3 regions of the Paenibacillus jiangxiensis genome follow, and region 1 is predicted to be linked to each of the others. Evidence: riboswitches for the same ligand, from Rfam matches in the RefSeq annotation. Region 1 holds a riboswitch; each other region holds the start of a gene.

Region 1 (4,160 bases):
GGAGCTTTATGGCATTGCGTATGGCAGGCAAGACCGTAGCGTTGGCAGGGCCGCGTAAATCTGAGGAAATGAAGTTATTGGTGGAGAAAATGGGGGGAACGGCGCTGCTGCGCCCGGCACAGGGGACCGTGCTCCTGGACGATGCCGAGCTCCGCGCAGGCATAGAATCATGGCTGAGCTCCCCTCCGGAATGGACCCTGCTGACGACAGGCATGGGGCTGGAGGCCCTGTATCAAATGGCTGAAGAAATGGAGGTTGCCGAGCGGTTGCACGAGCTGCTGGCATCATCACGTATTGCGGCGCGCGGTTACAAAACCGTGAATGCGCTCAAGAAACGCGGATTGACGCCGGTGGTACGCGACGATGACGGCAGCACAGCCGGGCTGATCCGTTCCTTTGCGCCCTATAACCTGAAAGGCAAAAAGGTGATTCTGCAGCTGCACGGCGATCCCGCCCCGCGTCTGGTCGGCTGGCTGCAGGAGCAGGGGGCCGATGTCCGGCAGCTGCTGCCTTACAAGCATGTGCCGCCGAAAACGGAGGATCTGGAAGACCTGATCAATGATATTACCCAGCGGAGGGTGGATGCCGTGGCGTTTACCAGCGGACCGCAAATCCGTTTTCTGGCCGAATATGCACGCAGCCGCGGCGTTATGGAAGACGTTCTCGCTGCATTCCGGAGTGACATCATTGCCGTTTCCGTCGGAAAAGTGACGGCACAAGCGATGCTGGAAGAAGGAATAGAACGCATTGTCATGCCGACCGAGGAGCGCATGGGCAGCATGATGGTGGAACTGGGGCGCTACTTCGAATCCGGGGGAATGGCGAACGGATACGGACTGGACAGGGCTGCGGCGGCAGACAAAGAACAATAACTGGAGGACCTCCCGAAAAGGCAACCCGGATACATCAGCATCCCGGTTTGCCTTTTTTGTCTTGCTTGCCAGGGCCACTTCCACATGAGCGGCAGCTGCTGACTCCTCAAGAACCTGTGGTATTCTTCTTTCCAATAACCGTAAGTTCTTAGTATGATACAACGAGACAGGTAGATTTCAGACAACAAAATGCCCTGAATATACAGAAAGAGGTGCTGAATGGTGAAGTCGATTTGTGTGTTTGCAGGCTCCAACGACGGGAAGGCTCCGGAATACAGGGAACAAGCTGCCCGGCTTGGAGAGCATATCGCCCGCTGCGGGCTGCGCCTGATCTATGGAGGCTCCAGCTTCGGACTGATGGGTACGGCCGCCAATGCCGCGCTAGCAAGCGGGGGACTGGTAACGGGCATCATGCCTACGCCGCTGTTCCGGCGGGAAATCGTGCACGAGGGGCTGACGGAGTTTATTGAAGTCAGAGACATGCATGAGCGCAAGGCGACGATGCATCGGTTGGCTGACGGCTTCATTGCGCTGCCGGGAGGGATCGGCACCTTTGAGGAATTATTCGAGGTGCTGTGCTGGGCTCAGATCGGCCTGCACAGCAAGCCTGTCGGACTTTTAAATGTAAACGGCTATTACAACCCGCTGATGGAATTAATCCGGCACAGCGTACAGGAGGGTTTTGCGGGCCGGACGCATCTGGATCTGATCATGCTTGAGGAGGATGCCGAAGCGCTGGTCAAGAGAATGTGTTCCTCTGGAGGGCTGTCCCTTCAGCAGACCGGAGATGCGGAAACGGTCTAATGTGGCTGGAATGACGAGTCGTGCTCCGTTTTTCATGCTTGCGCTTTCTGCAAAGGCAGGGTTATGATGGATTCACAATGGAATAAGCGACCAGGCAGGGTGCCTTTGCCGAGGGGCAAAGGGTAACAGGGAATCGGGTGCAAATCCCGAGCGGTCCCGCCACTGTATTGGGGAGGCTCTTCTTCAACATGTCACTCGAACCAGACCCGGGGAAGACGAAGAAGGCTGATGATCCAAAGCCAGGAGACCTACCCTGCCTGTATGCACCGTAATCCTTCGCGGAAAGGAGTGGTGTACGAAAATCAGTGGACGAGCCTATCGTGGTGGCTCCCTATATTCCGGAACGCTTTTCACCCGGGGAAGGAAAGAAGGTTAGACCCTTTCATCTCCCTGTTGACCGGGATACGGGCAAGCTATGCGTAACGGAGCCTTGTTTAAGGCTGCCCGGCTAACTTTAACTGAATTACGTACATACAGCCCCATCCTGAGCGGATGGGGCTTTTTTGAGCTTGTAAATATGAACGGGCGGATTTTTTCTTCCCTTCTTTGCGCTCGGTGTCCGCTGTGTAACCCGCTTGACGAAAGAGGCCCCTGAACTGAAGCTGATGCTCGGGCCTTTGCTCATGAACGTGATTGGCTCTATTGCTGCTGTTCGGGCTGCGGGAAGGCGGGCCTGGTCCGCGCAATAAGGAACAGTTCAAGATCATATCTGGCGAGTCATCTTGTGAATGGAGGAGGAGTTATATGAATAAGCTTGGCAAGCTGTTGGTGATCGGCTTCGGACCTGGGGATATGGAGCATATTACGAAGCGCGCGCTGGACGCGCTCGCCGAGAGCGAAGTCATTATCGGGTACAACACCTATGTGGATCTGATCCGCCCGCTGCTGAGCGGGCAGGAGATCGTCCGCACGGGGATGACGGAGGAAGTGAGCCGCGCTCAGGAGGCGGTGCGGCAGGCGGAGGCCGGTCGCAAGGTGGCGGTAATCTCCAGCGGAGATGCGGGCGTATACGGCATGGCGGGATTGATCTACGAGGTATTGATGGAGAAAGGCTGGCGGCGCAGCGACGGGGTCGAGGTTGAGGTCGTCCCGGGCATATCTGCCATCCAATCCTGCGCTTCGCTGCTGGGGGCGCCTGTTATGCATGATGCATGCACGATCAGCCTCAGCGATCATTTGACCCCGTGGGAGACAATCATCCGGCGCGTTGAAGCGGCTGCGTCCGCGGATTTCGTGATTGCGCTGTACAATCCGCGCAGCGGCCGCCGCACGCGGCAGATCGTGGAGACGCAGGCAGTTCTGCTGCGCTACCGTGATCCCAAGACACCGGTCGGACTTGTCAAAAGCGCTTACCGGGACCGCCAGCAGGTCATCGTCACCACACTGGAGGATATGCTGAATCATGACATCGGCATGCTGACGACCGTCATTATCGGCAATTCGTCGACGATGGTCTACGACGGTCTGATCGTCACGCCGCGCGGTTACCAGCGCAAGTACACGCTGGGCGCGGCGGAGCAGCCGCTCAAGCCGCACGAGCGGCTGCGGCCGGAAGCCGAGCCGTGGTCGCTCGGCGCGGCGGGGAATGGCGGCGGTGAATTGGCCGCCGCCCCTGTGGCAGCACGGCAAAGCACAGCCGTGCTGGAGAGGCCGGAGCAGCCGCGCGGGACAGCGGCTGCTGCACCCGGCCCGGCCGAGCTGGCCGCGGAGGCGCTCGGCCGTCTGGCCGCCGGCGGGCGGCTGCCGGAGGCAGCAGCCGTCCGCTGGAGCGGCCAGGCGCCGCCGGTGCCCGCGGCGGCGACAGGAACAGCGCCCAAGCCGGCGCTGTTCGAGATCGGTGTTGCCCCGGGGGTGGGCAACAAGAAATTCAGCGCCCGTCAGATAGCGCTGCTCGCCGAGGCCGCAGGTGATGAGGGTGAACTGGAGTATACGACAGATCACCAGATTATCCTGCGTGTCCCGTGCGCCGACCCCGACGAGCTGGTCACGCGCCTGCGCGAGGCGAAGCTGATCATTATGCCGGTCGGCGATGTGATCAAGGTGAAGGCCTGCGACTTCTGCAATATGGAGAAGGACGATGCCGTACCGGTGGCCGAGCGGCTGCAAGCTGTTATTGGCGGCCTGTCCGCGCCAAAGGAAACGAGCATCGCGGTGAACGGTTGTGCGATGGCTTGCTACGGCGCCGTGCTTGAGGACATCGGCATCGTGTACCGCAAAGGCGGATACGACCTGTTCCTTGGCGGCAAAAAGTTCGGACGGAACGCACATCCGGCACAGCCTGTCGCGGAGGGCATTCCCGCCGATCAAATTGCGGACATCGTAGAGGGTGTCGTGGCAGAGTTCAAGGAAAAAGGGCACCCGAACGAGCGCTTTCACAAGTTTTTCAAGCGAGTGGGCGTTGTAGGCGGGTTCCGTCATGAGGATGCCCCTGCTGCTGTCGAGGTCAATCCGGTTTGCGGCGATTAAGGCTATAAAAGTATAGAT
Region 2 (4,160 bases), on a different contig from region 1:
AGGCTTGACGATGCGGCCAATTACATTCCTGCGCGGCTGACGGCGGTGCTGCTTGTCAGTGCGGCGTGGCTGAAGAGGCAGGAGCCGCTTCGCAGCTGGCGGACGGTACGGCGTGATGCACGGCTGCATCCGAGCCCGAACAGCGGTTTCCCGGAATCAGCGGTCGCGGGCGCGCTTGGCGTCAGACTGGGCGGGTACAATGTATACCATGGGGTACGCTCCTTTAGGGCCTATATGGGGGATCCAATCCGACCGCTGGAAGCGGAGGATATCAGGCGGACAACCGCGCTGATGTTCCTCTCTTCCTGGCTGTTCGTCCTGCTGTGCGTGGCAGCCGGAGGAATAAGGTGGATCGTGATTTTGTCGCAATGACAAGTCCGATTCTGTGGGGAGGTATGGAAAATGAGCAGCAATGCGCTCCTTGAACTGAATTTAATTCTGGTCCGGCATGGGACAACGCAGTGGAACCGTGAGAAGCGTTATGTGGGACATGCCGATCCGGGGCTGCTCCCGGAGGCGAAGGGTGAGCTGAGGCCGCTTGGGCAGCGGCTGCACGGGATGTGTTTTGCCAGAGTGTACTGCAGTGACCTCCGCCGCTGTATAGAGACACTGAGGCTGGCTGCGCCGCAGCTTGCGGCTGAAGCTGTCCCGGACGTCAGGCTGCGTGAGCTGGATTTCGGGGAATGGGATGGCGAAACTTACGAATCACTTAAAGATATGCAGCTGTACAGGTCCTGGCTGGATGATCCGCGCCGTGTCACTCCGCCCGGAGGTGAGAGTCTGGAGCATTTTGAGGACAGACTGACCGGCTTTCTAAACTCTCTGCGGGAGAAGGTTCTGCCGGGGGAAGAGAGTGATGCGGAAGGAATTCCTGCCGTACTGGCTGTCACCCATGGCGGCGTGATCCGTCAGCTGGCTGCGCTGACCGTGCCCGGTCTGGACTTCTGGTCCATTCAGCTGCCGCCCGCCGGCATGGCCGGGCTGCGTCTAAGATATGAGGATGGGCGCATTACGGGAAGCTGGCTGAGAAACATCTCATTTCCCTAACCCCGGCATTGCCTGCCTAACCCTGAATTGGGCCGCCAAATTCCGGCCTGGCCTGAATCGTTCACAAATTTGTAAAGTCCATTCCGGCGGGTTTTCCTTGATTTGACGGCAGACTTGCTGGTTGTTCGGGTTGTACAGCCGTCTTTTTTCACCTATAATCACTTTGAAAATGATTAAAGTTAACAGCAGACCAGGTCAGAGCGGCGGTGGATACCTGCGAATTACGCCGTTCTGTTAAAAGGGAAGCCGGTGCAATTCCGGCACGGTCCCGCCACTGTGAAACGGGTATGGACGGCGATACGCCACTGCCGCGGCTGAAGCCGCGGCGGGAAGGCGCCGGCCTTGAGCAATTCCCGTAAGTCAGGAGACCTGCCCGGTCCGCTTAGACCGTCGCTCCTTCGAGGAAAGGATGGCGGGTTCGCGGCTATGAATCCGTGGGCACGGCACATGCCTGCCGTGGATATCGGCTGGCGCAGAGCCCGGTCCTCTCATGAGGGCCGGGCTCTCTTTTGCACAGCCGGAATATACAGAAGAAAAGGGGAGTAACACTGTGACCAGATCAATAAAGAATTGGATGCCCGTGCTGCTGGCACTGATGCTGACTGTGGCGCTTGCTGCATGCGGGAATCAAGGGGCAGGCAACGAGGCTGCAGGAGACAGCGGCGCTTCGCCGCAGCAGACGGCACCGGCGGAAGAGGCGGGTGCTACGGTTTATCCGTTGACCGTCAAGGATGCGACCGGACAGGAGTTTACTTTTGAGAAAGCTCCGGAGAAGGTGATTTCCGTATCCCCGGCCGAGACGGAGGCGCTGTTCGCTCTTGGATTGGACAAGGAAATCGTCGGTGTATCGGATTATGACGATTACCCGGCAACGGCCAAATCCAAACCGAAAATGGGTGGCATTACAAAGCCGAATGAAGAGGCCATTATCGCTGCCCAGCCTGACATTGTTTTTACAGGCATATCGATGAGTGAAGAGGCCGTCAACAAGCTGCGCGAGCTGGGCATTACCATCTTCAAGACCGATCCGAAGACGGTAGAGGACGTCATGAATAACATCACCCTGTATGGCAAAATTATGGACCGCCAGAAAGAAGCAAAGTCAATTACCGATAAAATGAAGGCCGATATCGCCGAGGTGCAGGAAGGTGTTAAAAATATCGGCGAGGACCAAAGATTGCGGGTTTATGTTGAATTTTCGCCAGGCTGGACGGTTGGCAAGGGTGAATTTATGGACGAGCTGATTAGTCTGGCAGGAGGAGAGAACATCGCTTCCGACACGGAAGGCTGGAACCAGATCAGCGAAGAGAAGGTCATCGCGGCTAATCCGGATGTCATCCTGTACAGCAAAAGTGTGGTGGATGAGAATGGCCGGACCCTGGAGCAGATCATCAAAGGACGTGACGGCTGGAGCCACATCAATGCAATTCGCAACAACCGCGTGTTCGGTCTGGACGACAACCTGCTCAGCCGCCCGGGGCCGCGTGTGACGGAAGGGCTCAAGGAAGTGGCCAAAGCCATCTATCCAGAAATTTTTAAATGAACCGCAAGCTTACCGCTTACGGGCTGGCCGGATTCGTTCTGCTGATCCTGACCGTACTGATCTGCCTGGGCATCGGCTCAGTACGGCTGCCTGTCCAGCAGATCGCGGGCATTCTGATGCACCGCCTGCCGTGGGCCGGGGCATATATAACGCCGTTCTGGGACGCTCCTACCGAGCAAATTATTGTTAACGTGCGCCTGCCGCGCGTTCTGCTCGGCATGCTGACTGGTGCGGCGCTTGCGCTTGCGGGCGCAGCCTTCCAGGGGGTGCTGCGCAACCCGCTAGCTGATCCCTTTACTCTTGGGGTATCGTCGGGCGCGTCGGTCGGAGCGGCATTTTTGATTTACTGGGGACTCCAGTATTCATTTTTCGGCCTCTGGACCCTGCCGCTGGTGGCTTTCACTACAGGAATCCTTACTTTATATGTTGTGATCCTGCTGGCAGGGGAAAACGGAAAAATTCCCACCCAAAGCCTGATCCTTTCAGGTGTGGTCATGCAGTCCTTTCTGGGAGCGGTAGTCTCTTTGCTGACCGCCATGTCCAAGGAGACCGTCAATGAAATCCTGTATTGGACGATGGGCAGTCTCAGCCTGAAGGGCTGGGCGTATCCGGGCATTATTCTTCCTTACGTCATGCTCGGGCTGGTGTTCCTGTGCAGCAAAGCCCGTGTATTGAACATGCTGGCGTTAGGAGAAAGGCAGGCCGCATATATGGGCGTAAATGTGGACAGGACGAAGCTGTGGGTGCTGATAGCGGCGACTTTTCTGACGGCGGCGTCGGTATCTGTCTGCGGGGTGATCGGCTTTGTGGGGCTCGTTGTGCCGCATATGATCCGCCTGCTGACCGGACCGGACTACCGGCTGATCATTCCGCTGTCCGCGCTGGGAGGCGCCATCTTCATGGTATGGGCGGACACGGCCGCACGCACGCTGCTGGCACCGACGGAAATTCCGCTCGGGGTCGTTACGGCATTTGTGGGAGCTCCGTTCTTCGCTTACCTGCTGCAGCGCAATAAGAAACAGCGGAAAGGAGAGCTGTCGTGATGGGCACCCAATTCAGGGCAGCCAACGTGTCGGGGGTGCATAAAACCTTTGGCCGGGTGCAGGCGTTATCCGATATCAATTGGGGCGTTACCGCCGGAGAGTGGTGGGGGATCGTCGGCCCGAACGGGAGCGGCAAATCAACCCTGATCCGGCTGCTGTCCGGGGTGGACAGGCCTGATGCTGGAATCGTTCACATTCAAGGCCGGGACGCGGCTGCCTACGGACGCAAGGAGCTTTCGCGCATTGTCGCCGTGCTGCAGCAGGAAGGAGTGCCTCCGGTCGGGTATTCGGTCAGGGATGTCGTGGAAATGGGCAGATATCCTCATCTGGATTGGGCCGGCAGGGATGCTGACACAGATATCGTTGAACGCGTGCTGGATCAGCTTGGGCTTGCGCCCTTAGCCGAACGGAGGCTGGACGAGCTGAGCGGGGGTCAGCGGCAGCGGGTGGCGCTCGCCAAAGTGATGGCCCAGGACCCGCAGATTCTGCTGCTGGATGAGCCTACGACATACCTCGATCTTCATTAT
Region 3 (4,160 bases), on a different contig from region 1:
CCGCCGGATCGGTTTGGCGGTCACGGCTTCAACCACTTATTATGATCCCTTTAATCTGGCGCGGCTTATTGCTTCCGTCGATAAGCTGAGCGACGGCCGGGCAGCATGGAACGTGGTGACCACGTCCACGCAGGAAGCGGCCCGCAATTTCTCCGCACAAGACCACCTGGAGCACAGCCTGCGGTATGAGCGCGCAGCTGAATTCGTAGAGGTTGTGAAAGGACTGTGGGACAGCTGGGAACAGGACCCATACATTGTAAACAAGGAGACCGGGGAATACATCGACAAGCGCAAAGTACATGAGCTGAATCATAAGGGCAAGTATTTCTCCGTCAAGGGTCCGCTCAATGTAAGCCAGAGTCCGCAAGGTCATCCTGTCATCATTCAGGCGGGTTCATCCGGCCCCGGTCAGGAATTGGCCGCACTGATTGGAGAGGTGGTATTTACTGCGCAGCAGAGCTATGAGGATGCACAGAATTTCTATAGCAGCTTGAAAGAATTGCTTCCGAAATATGGCCGGTTGCCGGAGCATCTTCATATTCTTCCCGGGTTGTTCCCTGTCATTGGAGCAACGGAGAAGGAGGCCAGGGAGAGATACGAGGAATTGCAAAGCTTTATTGATGATTCCCGGGCCTATGATACTTTGGAGGAACGCTTTGAATATGATCTGCGCGGTTACTCCCTGGATGATCCCGTTCCGGATATCCCGGAGTCGAGCGGCCGCAAGAGCAGGCCTCAGCTGCTGATGAAGCTTGCCAGGGACAAGGGGCTGACCTTGCGTCAATTGTTCCGTGAGGTAGCGGGAGCACGCGGACACCGGATCGTGGTTGGGACGCCAATTCAATTGGCTGACCATATTCAGCAGTGGTTCGAAGGTTATGCGGCTGACGGCTTCAATATTATGCCTCCTTATATGCCGGGCGGATTTGATGATTTTGTTGACGGGGTCATTCCTGAGCTGCAGAACCGCGGACTGTTCCGGACCGAATACGAAGGGAGCACGCTGCGGGAGCATCTCGGTTTACCTGTGCCCGCGAACCGTCATTCAACCGTGTCCACCTCATAAAATATTAGGAGAGAAGAAAATGTCCGATATCGATAACATTTTTCAAGGATTGCCGACGACATGCATTTCGGATGTCCTGGGTGGATTGACGAATCTGGATTATGCCATCAAACCCATCGATCATCAGCACAAGATCGCCGGGAGGGCATTTACGGTAAGTATTCCTGCCGGGGACAATCTCGCCGTTCTGCGGGGGATTCGGGAGGCCCGGCCGGGAGATATTCTTGTCATCGCCGCACAGGGGGACACACGCCGCGCTGTCGCGGGAGATTTCGTCGTGGGACTCGCTCAGACCTTCCAGCTTCAGGGATTGGTGGTTGACGGTGTCATTCGGGATATTGAAGGGATCCGCAGCTTGAATTTCCCTGTCTTCAGCAAAGGAGCAACGATCGCCTCAGGCAATAAATACGGAGGTGGGCATACCAATATCCCGGTCTCTGCAGGAGGGGTTAGCATCCGGCCAGGGGACTGGATTATCGGGGATATCGATGGCGTAGTTGCGGTTCCTGAGGAGCAGGCTCAAGCTGTGGCAAAGGCAGCCAGAAACAAGCTGAACCAGGATGAAGAACGAAGTTTGGCTATTTGTGGAGACCAAGCTTCAGCCAGACTTTATTTGGACAAAGTGCTTGGAACCATTCCGAATCCCGGTTAATCCATATATCCTATACAGATTATAAGAAAGCCTTTCTTGGAAATGAGGCGCGAGCAGCCGTTCCGAAGGAAGGCTTCTTGTTTTGCCCATGATTGCAGAAGCCGCTCTCATTACAAAAGTCAATTGATTTGAGGCAAAGAAAGTGCCGCACTTCAATGGACAACCGCTTCTATACATGCTACCATTATATTGATTTTTTATATTATATTTTAAAAGAGCAGGTGACGAGGTGTGTGAAAACGCAGCCTTGTCTTAAAAGGGAAGCCGGTGCAAATCCGGCACGGTCCCGCCACTGTAAGCGAGGAGCCGGTCTGCAAGTTCATGGTCACTGTCGTTGTTCGATGGGAAGACCGCAGACGGCGAAGATCCGCAAGTCAGGAGACCTGCCTGCTTCTTGTATTGTCACAAACCTACGCGGATAGGGGGTGGCCGGCACGGTTCACGATGATGTCGTCGGGCTTTTCTTACTGCTGCTTTCATTTCCTGGCAAGGTGATGAAACTGGCAGGCTGGAAACGGCCCTGCGCTTTTCACTGATCCAGTACAGGCACTCTCATAAACTTGAGGGTGCTTTTTTGCTGTGCATTCTTATAATCTCCTTTTTAGCACAAAGGAAGGAAAGGAGTTCAATGAACGAACAACAAAATGGAGGACTCGGGGCTAAACCGGCATGGTTTGTGGTTCATTTGTTCGCATGGACGGTTGTTCTGACCGCTTCCATTACCATCGCTGTTATGCTTGGACCCGTACAGATTCATCCTGTACAGGTGTGGAACATCGCCTTTTCCCATCTTCCTCTCCTGGATAGCTGGATGGATGGATCGTGGACGAAAGCGCAGGAGCATATTGTGTGGAATATCCGATTCCCCAGAGTTCTGCTGGGCGCTGTCATTGGAGCCGGATTGGCTGTTGCAGGAGCCGCTATTCAAGCACTGACACGAAACTCGCTGGCTGATCCCTACATCCTGGGCGTTTCTTCAGGAGCATCCACAGCGGCGGTGCTTGTGATTATTTTCGGCGCCTTCCGCTTTCTCGGGATATACGCGTTGCCTCTTTCTGCATTTGCAGGCTCACTGCTTGCTATGGTGCTCGTGTTCGTACTGGCCAAGGTCGGTGGAGAGATTTCAACAACGAGATTGCTGCTGTCCGGTATTGTCACTTCCATGATGCTGTCAGCCGCCACCAACTTTATCGTTACATTGGCCCCCCATGCGGACGGTATCCGCTCCGCAATGTACTGGATGATGGGCAGTCTGACCGGTGCGAAATGGGAGCATCTGACCGTCCCGGCCCTTATCGTTGCTGTGGGAGCTGCACTGCTATTGTCCCTGCACCGTTCGCTGAATTCCCTGCTGATGGGGGAGGAGGCGGCAGTGACGTTGGGAGTCAACATTGCCGCTTTTCGTATTTTACTCGTCGTTATTGCAGCCCTGGTGACAGGCACGATTGTCTCTGTAAGCGGTTCTATCGGCTTCGTCGGGTTGATGATTCCACACATCGCGAGGATGATGACCGGTTCAGATCACCGCCGGGTACTGCCGTTAAGCATGCTGTTTGGCGCGATATTCATGATCTGGGCTGATGTGGCCGCACGGCTTGTGCTGGCACCGGAGGAGCTGCCGATTGGTATCGTTACAGCCTTATGCGGAGGGCCGTTCTTCATCTGGCTGCTGCGCAGAAGTACATACTCATTTGGTGGGGGGGACGGTAAATGAATGTGTCGGTTGAAGAAGTCTCCTACAGTGTGCAGGATAAACAACTGATTGATTCAGTTTTGCTGCATGTACGGAAGGGCGAGCTTGTCGGGCTGATTGGGCCAAACGGCAGCGGGAAATCAACTCTTCTGAAAAATATTTACCGTGTCCTGCAGCCCGATTCCGGCCGGATTTCGATTGACGGACAGAATTTGCATTCCATATCGCATAAAGAGACAGCCCGGCAGATCGCAGTAGTCAGCCAGGAAGCGCCGGTCGCCTTCGATTTCTCCGTCAAGGACATGGTCATGATGGGGCGTAATCCTCATAAAAAGTGGTATCAGCCGGATAGCGGGGAGGATCTGAGGCTGGTGGAGCAGGCGCTGGAACGTGTCGGATTACTGCAGGACGCGGGCCGCAGCTTCTCAACCCTATCGGGTGGAGAAAAGCAGCGTGTTTTTATCGCGCGGGCGCTTGCACAACAGGCCAAATTTCTCATCCTGGACGAGCCTACCAATCATCTGGATATCAAGCATCAGCTGCAAATCATGGATCTGGTAAAAGGGCTTAACATCACTTCATTGGCGGCTCTGCATGATCTCAACATCGCGGCCTGCTACTGTGACCGCCTGGTTGTCATGAAGGATGGTAAGGTGATTGTAACCGGGACACCGGAGGAAATCCTCACGCCCAGGCTGCTGTTTGCCATTTTTGAAGTAGCGACTGAAGTCGTCAGGCATCCAATGACA

The links. Region 1 has a riboswitch for cobalamin ahead of cobJ (precorrin-3B C(17)-methyltransferase). Riboswitches for the same ligand answer to the same signal wherever they lie in the genome.
Region 2: it holds a riboswitch for cobalamin, as region 1 does, so the genes downstream of both, ACI1P2_RS02310 (ABC transporter substrate-binding protein) here and cobJ (precorrin-3B C(17)-methyltransferase) in region 1, are expected to answer to the same signal.
Region 3: it holds a riboswitch for cobalamin, as region 1 does, so the genes downstream of both, ACI1P2_RS05215 (FecCD family ABC transporter permease) here and cobJ (precorrin-3B C(17)-methyltransferase) in region 1, are expected to answer to the same signal.

What each region holds. Positions count from the first base shown of each region.
Region 1 covers NZ_JBJURI010000033.1:20,774-24,933, reverse strand. The annotation lists gene ACI1P2_RS25645 (uroporphyrinogen-III synthase) at 9-872, shown strand; gene ACI1P2_RS25640 (LOG family protein) at 1,095-1,676, shown strand; cobalamin riboswitch at 1,757-1,946, shown strand; gene cobJ (precorrin-3B C(17)-methyltransferase) at 2,421-4,142, shown strand.
Region 2 covers NZ_JBJURI010000002.1:101,009-105,168, forward strand. The annotation lists gene cbiB (adenosylcobinamide-phosphate synthase CbiB) at 1-372, shown strand, start outside; gene ACI1P2_RS02305 (histidine phosphatase family protein) at 403-1,047, shown strand; cobalamin riboswitch at 1,223-1,438, shown strand; gene ACI1P2_RS02310 (ABC transporter substrate-binding protein) at 1,622-2,590, shown strand; gene ACI1P2_RS02315 (FecCD family ABC transporter permease) at 2,587-3,633, shown strand; gene ACI1P2_RS02320 (ABC transporter ATP-binding protein) at 3,633-4,160, shown strand, end outside.
Region 3 covers NZ_JBJURI010000004.1:27,417-31,576, forward strand. The annotation lists gene ACI1P2_RS05205 (LLM class flavin-dependent oxidoreductase) at 1-1,066, shown strand, start outside; gene ACI1P2_RS05210 (RraA family protein) at 1,086-1,718, shown strand; cobalamin riboswitch at 1,921-2,123, shown strand; gene ACI1P2_RS05215 (FecCD family ABC transporter permease) at 2,347-3,432, shown strand; gene ACI1P2_RS05220 (ABC transporter ATP-binding protein) at 3,429-4,160, shown strand, end outside.